2 regions of the Alteromonas fortis genome follow, and region 2 is predicted to be linked to the other one. Evidence: predicted binding sites of a transcription regulator. Region 2 holds the regulator's gene; the other holds the start of a gene.

Region 1 (5,899 bases), 1.9 Mb from region 2:
CGTTTGCGCCTTCTTTCACATCTTCACAAGCGTCTTCAACGGCGTTACCTGCATCGGTAACCATCTCGTCTAACTCTTCGCCTGCGTCTTCCGCCTCACCGTCACCGCATGCCGCTAGTGATAGTGCAAATGCTGATGCTACTAGTACCTTTGATAGATTTTTAAATGAAAACATATCCTTACTCCTTTTTCCTATATAAAATTTTCTTAGGCCCTTGGTGATTTTCCACGTAACGCATTAGCGATAAGTGAAATTACTAACAACGCGATAAACACAAAGAAAAGAAACTGTGCTATACCTGTTGCTGCACCTGCGATGCCTCCAAAACCAAAAACTGCTGCAATAATGGCGATGATAAAAAATGTGATTGCCCAACCTAACATAACTAGATCCTCGTATTGCTTCCGTTACTTTCACAATAACTAATGCTATCTTTATGCCTGTTTTTTAAGTGTATGAATTATATAGATTAAGTTTGTTTTAGATTGAAATTTTGAAACGTAATTTTCAGTGGCAGGAGTCACGATTACACAAGCGAATGCATTTTTTACATGATAGAGCAGAAGCCGTTTTCTCATCATTTGATTCAAAACGTAAAAAGGGGCAAAGCGAAAGAGAAAAACGCTTTGCCGATAAAAGGGAGGAGGTGACGCCCCTCATAATCTTAGAAGATTGGGGACTGAGCGTTACCTAGTTACCATTTGGGTTGTAGGGTAACGAAGATTGGTGAGCGACAATACGCAGGTCTCCATCACTGTCTTTCACATAGGCAAAGGTGTACTCTACTTTTGTTTCTCCGCCCTTAGTGTCAGTAAAGAAGTAGTTACCCATCGCCACCGCCATCCGACAACTGTTATTAATAATTCCTACATTGTCGAATTTCACGTTTGTATAAGGCTTAATTGCAAAACCCTTATCTTCCTGATAAGCGTCATTTCCACCGACAAAGTAAGAAAGCGCTGCATCAAAGCTTGAACGGAACTGATCATTTGCTGCAAGAGTTGGTTTAAACAGCACACTACTTAAATCATATCCGTACATGTCCTGGATAAAATCAGCCGCTTCGCCAGAGTAATCACCGTCGTTACTAAACACTGCGCCAATACGTACAATGCCTTCACCCCACATCTTTTGTGCTGCTACAACTTCACGCTCTGTAATACATTCATCCGAATACAGTAACGCATTGTCTAGCGCCTTAGCTTTCAATACACCCACGTTCGAAGTGGCGGTCTCATTCATTTGCGGTTTGGCCACTGCACTGCAGCCTGTTACTAGCATAATCGAAGCTGCTACAAGCGTTGTTTTTGTCATTAGCGAGTTTAGCTTTTTCATCGCGTGACTCCTCAGTCATTTGCAAAATAAATACGTGTTATTACCTAATTAAATTGCTGGGAGCAGAAGCTGTATAACGTTGTAAAAAGCGGTCTACAAATCTGCTCTGCAGTTCATGGGTTTAATGATAGCTGGCTTGGATGACGGAGACTTTTGTACAACATTAATAGAAGATTAATGGGTCATTAAAAAATGAAGGTGTTCAGACATGTATCAGTTCTGAACGAATGAATGTCTCATCTATCATGCTGGTAAGTGTGTTTTATTGTCGCATTACTTCATCGATATTACGTGACTTATGCGCAAATTTATTTGTTTAATTGCATACGAAGGAATGGAATTACTCGATTTTGCTGCTCCTCAGTCTGCTTTTTATGAGGCACTTCAGGGAATGGATGATAGCTATGAATTTAGGGTAGTGGGCTTTAGGGCGTTCCACAGACTTGCTCGTGCATATAAGCTATGCTTTTCAGTAACACTGATTGCGTACCGAAAAGCATTTTGTCAGAACACTGATGATGCAGTTTATAGATGAACAGAATGACGTGCAGCTAATTTGTATTCTTTGGCTCTAGAGGCTGTGACAGCACTTCTAAGACAGTAAAGGCGTTTTTACCTAAACGAGTTTTATCATTCGCCATTTTTACATCAATAGTAAAGTAGATGTCGTTAATCTGAGTATTTACAACATCGTTTGAGCTTGGGGCGGCCATCGGTTGAGCAACTTCCTCACAGCCTGACATAGTGCATTGCCTATCTGTTTGAAATATTGCTGGCTCATTTTTGCCAGCCGTTACTTCCCGCGCTATGACAGGCTTTTTATCAATATTTGTATTAATCACCTCTAGATAAGTAAAGCCTTGCTCTTGTGCGACTTCTGCGGCGCGATATAGAGCGTACTGCTGTACTCCGTCGGCCGGAGTTTTATCAGTCGCTTTAAAAAGAACCTGATACTGATTTGCAGATACTTTTTCGCTCGAATAACCATATGAGGCTCTAGAGTTCGCTGATTTGTATGGGGTAGGGGCAGCTACTGGTGTCGATGAACACCCTACTATCGCGAAGCTTAGTGCCGCACCTACTGTGGCAAAAAGTACGCGGCTACTTTTAATTTTACTTTTGATGTTCATCTCACAAATTCCTTAATACTGTGATTACTGAAACAAAGAGAAGAGTGCGGTTCTACCTAAAACCATTAAAGCGCGATTGCGCTTTGCTTTTGGCTTAGCGTCTACTGCACCCTTATAAGCTCCAACAGAAGCTATGCCAAGTAACGTCTCCGGCTTACCCATCATTAACGAACATTGCCTTTTTGCTTGTGTAAGTGCAACATCAGCGTGATGTTTTTGAGAAAAATAGGCATGCTCCTTTTGCGCTATGTCTCTCATGTTCGCTTTCAAAAAGATGTTCATAGTACTCACCTCACTATTGTTGAAAAGGCTCAGTTAAAAGCCGCGGTTAAAGGGCTTAATCAAAAAAGATCTACTCGCCTTCCCGTATGTGCCTTATCAGAAGACTCTACGCCACGTCTGAATCAATCTGCTTAAACTTAAATAGTTAAACGCATTCTGAGCAAGCTTAAAGAAACCAAATGCCGCAAGACTATTAAGTACTAATAATACAAGTGGTACCACAACGTAGTGCACGCCAGCATTGTGAAGTATAGCGCCTATAGCAATATTTAAAATAAGCCAACAAACTGTACCAACCGCGAATGCTGCAAGGCATGCAAAAACAGTGACGAAAAAACTCTTTTTGACAAGCATGAGTTCACTATTGGTGAGCTCAAGAAATGCAAAGCCTTGTTCTTTTCTTTGAGAGAATGCTTCTTTGAACGCGTTGACAACTTCAGAGAATGACGGGTCGGGGTATTGTTGCTGGGTTGACTGCTCGTCAGATGCTGACGCTGTGGGGTTACTTTCTCCTGTAGCGTTTACATGCAACTTCGCCTGCGCCGGGGGCGGCGTCAGGCGAAATGGATTTTCATGGCACGTGCTATAACGCGCTTTGTGAAAATCTGGTGCTTTCATAATATTACTTCTTACGTAGAAGCGATGTTACTAGCATACCCGCTGCAAAAGCGATACCTGCAGTCGTTACAGGGTTCTCAATTGCATATTTACGTACTTTTGACGCCTGCCATTTCTGCTCTGCTAGACGCTTTCGCTCTGACATGTTTTCGGCAGATGATGAAGCAGTACGACGAATTTTTTCTTCTGCCACACTTGCACTATCTGCAAGCTTGTCTACTGATGCATGAAGGGTGTCTTTCAGTTGATCCGTTACTGGGTGACTCGGTTCAGCCACACCGTTAGTGCTGTTAGTTTTAACGGTTTGTGGTTTTGCTGAAGCTTGTGTAGCCATAATACTCTCCTTAATATTTTGGGTTCACAATAACTATTGCAACGGCTGTACCAATAGAATAATTCCTTAATTTACAGAGGGATAGGTGGTTTGAGTTATTTGGAAGGGTGAAAGGTTTGCAAGAGAAGCGCGTTATCCTTGCAAACCCCTGTAATATTTTCTTAGTCGTTAAAACGAAAGCTTAGCTTCCACCTACGACGGATGCGAGGTCATCTTTTGAAACCGGCTTAAGCAGCGCGCTATCTATTCCTATTGCGTCCATTGCTTCTTCTTCGGCTTCGTGCCCACTAACTATGGTAAGCGAAGCATTTGGTAATTGTTTTTTAAGTTCGCCAGCGAGGTCGTAACCATTGTAATCAGGTAGGGTTAAATCCATTAATACGTGGTCAAAGTCATTATCTTGCGCTGTGCTAAGCGCATCAACACCACAGTACTCGGTGGTGACTTCATGACCTAAATGTACTAAAAACAACTGCAATAGCTCTGCTGCATCTTCATCATCTTCAATTACTAAGATACGTTTACTAGAAGGGCTTCCGTCACCTTTTTTCTGAGGGGGATCTTCAGCTGCTATGCCTATATTCGTATTGCGTTCAAATCCATCGCTTGATGGTATGTTTTCCTCTGGTGCGTAAGGTTTCTGTATCGGCATGTCAGCAACCTGTGCTTCCACATTGGTAAAAGTAACGTGGTCGCCAGGCGGAAGGTATTGTGAAAGAAGTTGAGCTAATGCAAAGCGGTCTATTGGTTTACCTATAACGTCATTAAAGCCTTCACGTATTAGTGATTCTCTCAGTCCTTTACGACTCGCTGCGGTAACCGCAATAACGGGAATATCTTTACCATGACGACGAATAGCGTGTAGGGCCTCAATGCCATTCATCACAGGCATGTGAATATCCATAAGAACGAGGTCAAAAGGTCGATTGTGTTCGTCGGCCTGTAATACCGCTTCCAGTGCTTTGACACCGTTTTCTGCGTAACTAATGTCTGCCTGAGACTGACTTACAAGATGACCGGTAAGGCGCCGAATTTCTCTTAAATCATCAACAATTAGCACTCTACCGGTAACATTCAAATCGATACTGCTAGACTCAACGGTTTGTATCTGACCAAGCTCTAAGTCGACAAGAGGTTGTTTGGATATATCGCCAGGGTCAATATCGAAGGTAAACGTACTGCCTTCACCAAGGCGAGATGATACATTTATATCGCCGCCAAGCTTGGTGACAAGCTCTTTACAAATAGCTAAACCTAGACCAGCACCACCATGATTAGCGCGCATCACATCTTCAATCTGCTCGAAGGGCTGGAAGATATTGATTAGTTTGTCTGGTGGCATACCTATGCCGGTATCGTCTACGGAAAATCTAAGTAACTGCGGCTTTTCACTATCTGTTGAATTTTCATCAAGGGTAATAGTGAGTGTGATACTGCCTTTATCGGTAAATTTTACCGCATTGGAGATCAGGTTAAGCAGCACTTGGCGAAGTCGAGTGGGATCTGTCTTAATAAATTCGGGAATTTTTGTATTCGAAACCACATTTAAACTCAGCCCTTTATCCTTGGCATTCAAACGCATTAACGAGTGAATATCGGTAAGGAAAGCAGATAAGTTAACATCTTTAATATTTAGTTCTAGCTTCTCGGCCATTATCCGTGACATATCAAGTAAATCATTGAGCAAGCTCAATAAGTGTTTGCCGTTTGAATGAATTATTGATAGCTCTTGCTGAAACGGGCTGTTTCTTGCGTCATCTATGAGAAGTTCTGTGTACCCCAAAATAGAGGTAAGAGGCGTGCGCAATTCATGGCCAAGGTGAGCAAGGAACTTGTCTTTCGCTTTGTTTTTTTGTTCAACTTTGTTGCGTTCAATCCGCTCGTTTTCTATATCGCGACGTACCATGGCGTAGCGGATAGTGCGCATAAAGCGCGGCGATTCTATCTCCGATTTCTGTAGATAATCTGCGGCCCCTGCGCGCATTACCATTTCATCTACTGTAGCGTCAGACTGACCTGTTAAAATAACCACAGGCAGGCTAAATTGGTTCGACTTCAGAACACCCAGAACATCTATGGCATTCTCTGCGCCCAACAAGTAGTCAAGCAAGCATAAATCAAAGTCTTCCGTCTTCAGCGCTTCTATGGCGTCAAGACTGTTTGTCACCCAGGTCAACTCAAACTTAGGTGACTCACATT
Region 2 (6,233 bases):
ACGGCCACACTGGTTATGGGTGATGCCCTTGCGGTAGCCCTGCTCGACCAAAAAGGTTTCACTTCAGACGACTTTGCACTGTCGCACCCCGGCGGTAGCTTAGGTAGAAAACTATTGCTTAAAGTGAGTGATATCATGCTAAGTGGCAGCGATATCCCACTAGTAAATTTAAATGCAACTGTTGCTGATGCACTTTTGGAAATTTCCAAAAAGGGCTTAGGCATGACTGGTGTTATCGCTCCCGATGGTTCGTTAACAGGCGTATTTACTGATGGTGATTTACGCCGAATACTTGATGCCCGTATAGATGTGCATAGTGCGACAGTAGAAGATGTAATGACCAAAGGCGGCAAAACAACCACAGCAGAGCAGCTAGCTGTAGAAGCCCTAAACCTAATGGAAACCTATAACATAACTGCTTTAATGGTTACCGATGAAAAGCGCAAACCTGTCGGAGCCTTCAACATGCATATGCTTTTGAAAGCGGGAGTACTCTAAATGACGACAACTCTATACACCGATTTAGACCAGGCACTTTTTGAGCAGTTGGCAAATATTAAACTACTGGTTTGTGACGTGGATGGCGTATTTTCAGACGGTCGCATTTACTTAGGCAACGACGGTGAAGAACTTAAAGCTTTTCACACCCGAGACGGATATGGCGTGAAAGCCTTAGTAAGTAATGGTGTTAACGTCGCCGTTATAACAGGGCGTCGCTCAGCAATTGTAGAAAACAGAATGAAGGCGCTAAATGTGGCGCACATTATTCAGGGTGAAGAAAACAAAGCTGACGCGCTTGACGAGTTAATGAAAGGCCTTGGGTTAAACTCAAGCCAAGTTGCCGCCGTAGGTGATGATATGCCCGATACCGGAATGTATCAGCACGTAGCGGTAAAAATTGCGGTTGCCGATGCTCACCCTTTTGTTGCAAAACAAGCGAACTGGATCACCACACTTCCAGGTGGATTTGGTGCGGTTCGAGAAATATCGGATACCATTTTGCAGGCTAAAGGCGTTGCAAGTGACATTTTCGGAGCTAGTGTATGAGCCAGTTTGGCTTTAATCGCTTAGGTTTAAGTATATCGGCGCTATTTATCTTAGCGATGCTAATGTACATCCCAACGTGGATGGAAGAGCAGCCTGAAACTCAAGGTAGTAGCGAAAATGATGCGCTCAAACCTGCCTACAAGGCAAAAAACTTAACTACGACCTTGTACAACCAAGACGGTGAGTTAAATCACAAAGTCTTTGCAGAGTCGATGGAGCACTACGACCAATTAGGCTTTGTTTTATTCCAGCAGCCTAAATATACCCTTTATACAGAAAGTGCTTCATCACCTTGGGTTGTAACTGCCGAGGAAGGAACGCTATATAACAATGAATTAATTCAGCTTGAAGATAGCGTTGTTATCGAAAATCAAACCAGCGATGATTTTGTTAAAAGTTTATCCACGGAATACATACAGATAAATTTAGACACGAAACAAATGACATCTGATCAACCCGTTGAGATACTGGGCACGCAGTACCGTATTATAAGCAATGGGTTTAACGCGAATTTACGCACACAAGAATACGAGCTTTTAGATCATGTACAAACGACTTACTCCCCTAGCAACTAGCCTTCTACTTGCCATCGCTAGCGGTGCGGTAACAGCCAGTGAAGAAGATTTTTCACAACCCATTAAGATAGGGTCAAACACCCAGTTTATTGATGGTAAAAACAAAACAGCTCTGTACAAGGAAGATGTACTTATTACCCAAGGTTCACTACTAATCGAAGCTGATGAAGTAGAAGTAATAGCTACAGATGGCAGCGGCCGTGAAATATTTATCGCTCGTGGCAACCCTGCAAGCTATTCTCAATCACTAGAAGACGGTACACCGGTATCAGCGAAAGCTAATGAAATTCGCTATGAAGTAATTAATCGCACTATTTCTCTGGCGGGTAATGCTGAGCTACAGCAAGATACCAGTAAAGTGCAAGGTGATAAGATTACGTTCGATATGATTACTGAACAATTGCTTGCAACGGGTGGCGCCGGTGAAGATGGTGAAGGTCGTGTAACCACAGTGTTTACCCCTGACACCATTCGTAAAACATCGTCTAAGAAAGACAACGAGGACAATGAATAGCAATGGCAACTTTGAGCGCTAAAAACCTTGCTAAATCGTATAAATCGCGACAGGTTGTTCGCGACGTAAGCCTTTCAGTGTCTACCGGTCAAATTGTTGGTCTTCTCGGCCCTAATGGAGCTGGTAAGACCACTACTTTTTACATGATTGTAGGTTTGGTCAACTTAGACAAAGGCAAGATCGAAATTGATGATAATGAGCTTACTCACCAGCCAATGCATGAGCGCGCACGCCGCGGTATAGGCTACCTCCCGCAAGAGGCATCAATATTTAGAAAGCTTACGGTACATGAAAATATCATGGCCATTTTGCAAACCCGTAAAGATTTAAATTCACAACAGCAAGAAGAAGAAGCAGATGCCCTACTTGATGAATTTAATATCAACCATATACGTAATAGTACGGGGATGAGTTTGTCAGGGGGAGAACGGCGTCGCGTAGAGATTGCACGAGCTCTGGCAGCAAAACCACAGTTTATTTTGTTAGACGAACCATTTGCCGGTGTTGATCCAATATCAGTTAATGATATAAAGAAGATAATACAGCATCTGCGAGATAGGGGTATTGGTATCCTTATCACGGACCATAACGTACGCGAAACATTGGATGTTTGCGAAAAAGCGTACATTGTGAGTCATGGCGAGCTTATTGCGCAAGGAACTGCGGAACAGGTTTTAAGTAATCAAAAAGTAAGGGACGTATACCTAGGCGAACAATTCAGGCTATAGTTAGTGTAACCGAATTGTCACTTTTCAGTTTCGCTCTGGTATATTTAATTTAGAGCATTTAAATAAGACGTAGATGAAACCATCTTTACAGCTAAAATTTAGCCAACAACTTACCATGACACCTCAGCTGCAGCAGGCCATTAAGCTGCTGCAGCTTTCTACGCTTGATCTTCAGCAAGAGATTCAAGAAGCGCTCGACTCTAATCCGCTTTTAGAAGTGGAAGAAGGTAACGACGAGCCACAAGTAGAAAAGAACAATGTCGATAGTGACGATAGCGCTGCTGAAGCGACAGCTTCTGCATCAAGCGACACGCTAGAAGCAGGAGATGCACTGGAGAAGAATGACCTTCCCGATGAGCTACCTATCGACAGCACTTGGGATGAGTATTATTCCGCTTCTTCTGCGCCTGCACCTGGTCCATCTAATGATGATGAACAAATCTTTCAAGGTGAAACCACTGAAGACATCCAAGAGCACTTGCTTTGGCAAATGCGCCTCACTCATTTTTCGGATACTGACCGCGCCATTGCTACTGCAATCATCGATTCGATTGACGAATCAGGTTATTTGACCGTTACTCTTGACGATATCTTAGAAGCGGTCAACGATGATGATCTTGAAGAGCCTATCGAAATGGACGAAATAGAATGTGTACTTAAGCGCATTCAAATGTTCGACCCCATTGGTTCAGGTTCTCGTACCCCTCAAGAATGTCTTATGGTGCAATTGCGCCAGTTTTCAGAAGACACGCCGTGGCTTTCTGAAGCGAAGCAGCTTATTGAGGAATATTCAGATTTACTGAGCAGTAAAGACTACCGCACCCTAATGCGTAAGAGCCGATTAAAAGAAGATCAGCTGCGCGAAGCAATGCGTTTACTTCAAACCTTGAATCCTCGCCCAGGTAGTGCTTTAGTTACTAAAGAGCCTGAGTACGTTATTCCTGATGTCTCAGTAACCAAGAAAAATGGCCGTTGGGTGGTTGAGCTGAACCCCGACAGTCTGCCGAAATTAAGCGTAAATCAACAGTACGCAGCAATGAGTCGCCGTGCTAAGAACAGTAGCGATTCACAATTCATCCGCTCACACATGCAAGAGGCCAAGTGGTTCATAAAGAGCCTTGAATCTCGTAACGATACCTTAATGAAGGTCGCAAATTGTATTGTGCAGCAGCAAATGGGCTTTTTTGAGCACGGCCCGGAAATGATGAAACCAATGGTGCTAAATGATGTCGCAGAAATGGTAGATATGCACGAATCGACTATTTCCCGTGTGACAACGCAAAAGTATATGCATACGCCTCGTGGTATCTTCGAATTGAAGTATTTCTTCTCAAGCCACGTAGCAACTGAGTCAGGTGGTGAATGTTCATCTACAGCGATTCGTGCATTGATCAAGAAGTTAGTGGCTGCGGAAAATCCTAGCAAGCCGCTAAGTGATAGCAAGATTGCTTCGTTGTTGGCAGAGCAAGGCATAAAAGTCGCTCGGCGAACAATAGCAAAATATCGGGAATCGTTATCGATCCCACCGTCGAACCAACGCAAAAGCCTTATTTAACTAGGCTTAAATATATAAGGAAGACGAAATATGCAAATCAACCTCACTGGTCATCATGTCGAAATCACCGACTCTTTGCGTAATTATGTCGATACGAAGTTCAGCAAACTTGAACGTCACTTTGATCACATTTCTAATGTGCATGTCATCCTGAACGTTGAAAAATTAAATCAAAAAGCCGAAGCGACTGTTCATTTAAGTGGCGCTGAAGTATTCGCATCCTCAGAAAATACCGACATGTATGCGGCGATTGACAGCATGGTTGATAAACTCGACCGGCAGGTAATCAAGCATAAGGAAAAACTGAAAAAACATTAGTAGTTAATTAAGTATGGATATACAAGCCATCGTAAGTCTGGACCGCACCGAGTGTGCGGTTCAGTGTAATAGTAAAAAGCGAATTCTTGAGATCATCGCTGATATCGCTGCCAAGCAAAATGATAACATCGACCAGGCAACGGTTTTAAATAGCTTAATGGCTCGAGAACGTATGGGTAGCACGGGTATTGGCAACGGCATAGCACTGCCTCACGGTCGCCTGGCTGGCCTTGAGAAGGTAATAGCAATTGTTGTAACAAGCACACCAGCTATCAACTTTGATGCCCTAGATGAAAAGCCCGTAGACATATTTTTTGCGCTACTCGTTCCCGAAGAGCAAACCGAAGGACACCTTCAAACACTGGCTACCGTAGCAGGTAAGCTCAGTGACAAAGAAACAATTAAAACAATACGCCGTGCAACAACCAGCGACGAGATTATTTCTGCATTAAGTTAAGCCATAAGAGCCTATACATTATAGATAGGCGCTTTATTCAACAACGCGTATGTGATGAAACCAGAATATAAGGGAGAGTTTAGGTGAAGCTGATCATAATCAGTGGTCGTTCAGGGTCTGGTAAGTCTGTCGCACTTCGCGCTTTGGAAGACTTAGGTTATTACTGTGTTGATAATATCCCAGTAAATTTGCTTCCCACCCTCACCCATACTGTTGTTGATGAATACGACCAAGTTGCAGTAAGTATCGACGTAAGGAATCTTCCCAAAAATCCAGATGACTTGGTAGAGATTCTAGATTATCTGCCTTCTTCTTGGTCGATGACTATAGTGTACATTGACGCAAGCGATGACGTACTGGTCAAGCGGTTTAGCGAAACTCGCCGTCTTCATCCTTTAGCTAAACTAAATAAGTCTCTATCAGAAGCTATCAGAGCAGAATCTGCGCTCCTTGCTCCTATTGCTGAACGCGCAGATTTATATTTAGACACAGATAAGCTTACCATTCACCAACTGGCAGAGTTAATTCGAGAGCGTATCCTGGGTAAGAAAAGCTCACGCCTTGTGCTTGTGTTTGAGTCGTTTGGCTTTAAACATGGCATTCCTAAAGACGCAGATTATGTTTTTGATGCGCGCTTCCTTCCCAACCCTCATTGGGAACCTGACCTTAGACACCTTACTGGGTTAGATGCCCCCGTGGAGGTATTTTTAGGCTCACAACCTGTAGTAACCAAATTTATCTGGCAGATACAGAACTTAATGACCACATGGCTTCCTCACCTAGAGCGCAACAATAGAAGCTATGTAACGGTAGCGATTGGTTGCACTGGCGGCCAGCACCGCTCTGTCTATATTGCCCAAACCTTGTCGAAAACCTTCAGTGAAATACATCCTGATGTTCAAATTCGTCACCGAGAGCTTAACCAGTAATGACTATTCAAAAAACGCTTACTATCGTTAATAAACTAGGTTTACACGCTAGAGCAGCCACGCAATTGGTTAAGCTTGCTAATCAATTTGATGCCAAAATCATTTTGAAA

The links. The regulator sigma-54, encoded in region 2, starts transcription at its own class of promoters, with help from an activator protein. The targets are predictions, from matches to a motif close to GTTGGCACGNNNNTNGNNT.
Region 1: the regulator sigma-54 is predicted to act here: its motif matches at 3,737-3,755, upstream of PCAR9_RS11600 (DUF883 domain-containing protein).

What each region holds. Positions count from the first base shown of each region.
Region 1 is NZ_LR812090.1:2,671,036-2,676,934, reverse strand. It holds gene PCAR9_RS11635 (hypothetical protein) at 1-175, opposite strand, end outside; gene PCAR9_RS11630 (DUF1328 domain-containing protein) at 208-384, opposite strand; gene PCAR9_RS11625 (metal-independent carbonic anhydrase family protein) at 692-1,336, opposite strand; gene PCAR9_RS11620 (type 1 glutamine amidotransferase family protein) at 1,635-1,871, shown strand; gene PCAR9_RS11615 (CC0125/CC1285 family lipoprotein) at 1,888-2,466, opposite strand; gene PCAR9_RS11610 (hypothetical protein) at 2,491-2,748, opposite strand; gene PCAR9_RS11605 (hypothetical protein) at 2,845-3,366, opposite strand; gene PCAR9_RS11600 (DUF883 domain-containing protein) at 3,371-3,700, opposite strand; gene PCAR9_RS11595 (response regulator) at 3,882-5,899, opposite strand, start outside.
Region 2 is NZ_LR812090.1:809,495-815,727, reverse strand. It holds gene PCAR9_RS03640 (KpsF/GutQ family sugar-phosphate isomerase) at 1-498, shown strand, start outside; gene kdsC (3-deoxy-manno-octulosonate-8-phosphatase KdsC) at 499-1,047, shown strand; gene lptC (LPS export ABC transporter periplasmic protein LptC) at 1,044-1,622, shown strand; gene lptA (lipopolysaccharide transport periplasmic protein LptA) at 1,591-2,136, shown strand; gene lptB (LPS export ABC transporter ATP-binding protein) at 2,139-2,864, shown strand; gene PCAR9_RS03615 (RNA polymerase factor sigma-54) at 2,938-4,419, shown strand; gene hpf (ribosome hibernation promoting factor) at 4,450-4,737, shown strand; gene ptsN (PTS IIA-like nitrogen regulatory protein PtsN) at 4,751-5,194, shown strand; gene rapZ (RNase adapter RapZ) at 5,278-6,123, shown strand; gene PCAR9_RS03595 (HPr family phosphocarrier protein) at 6,123-6,233, shown strand, end outside.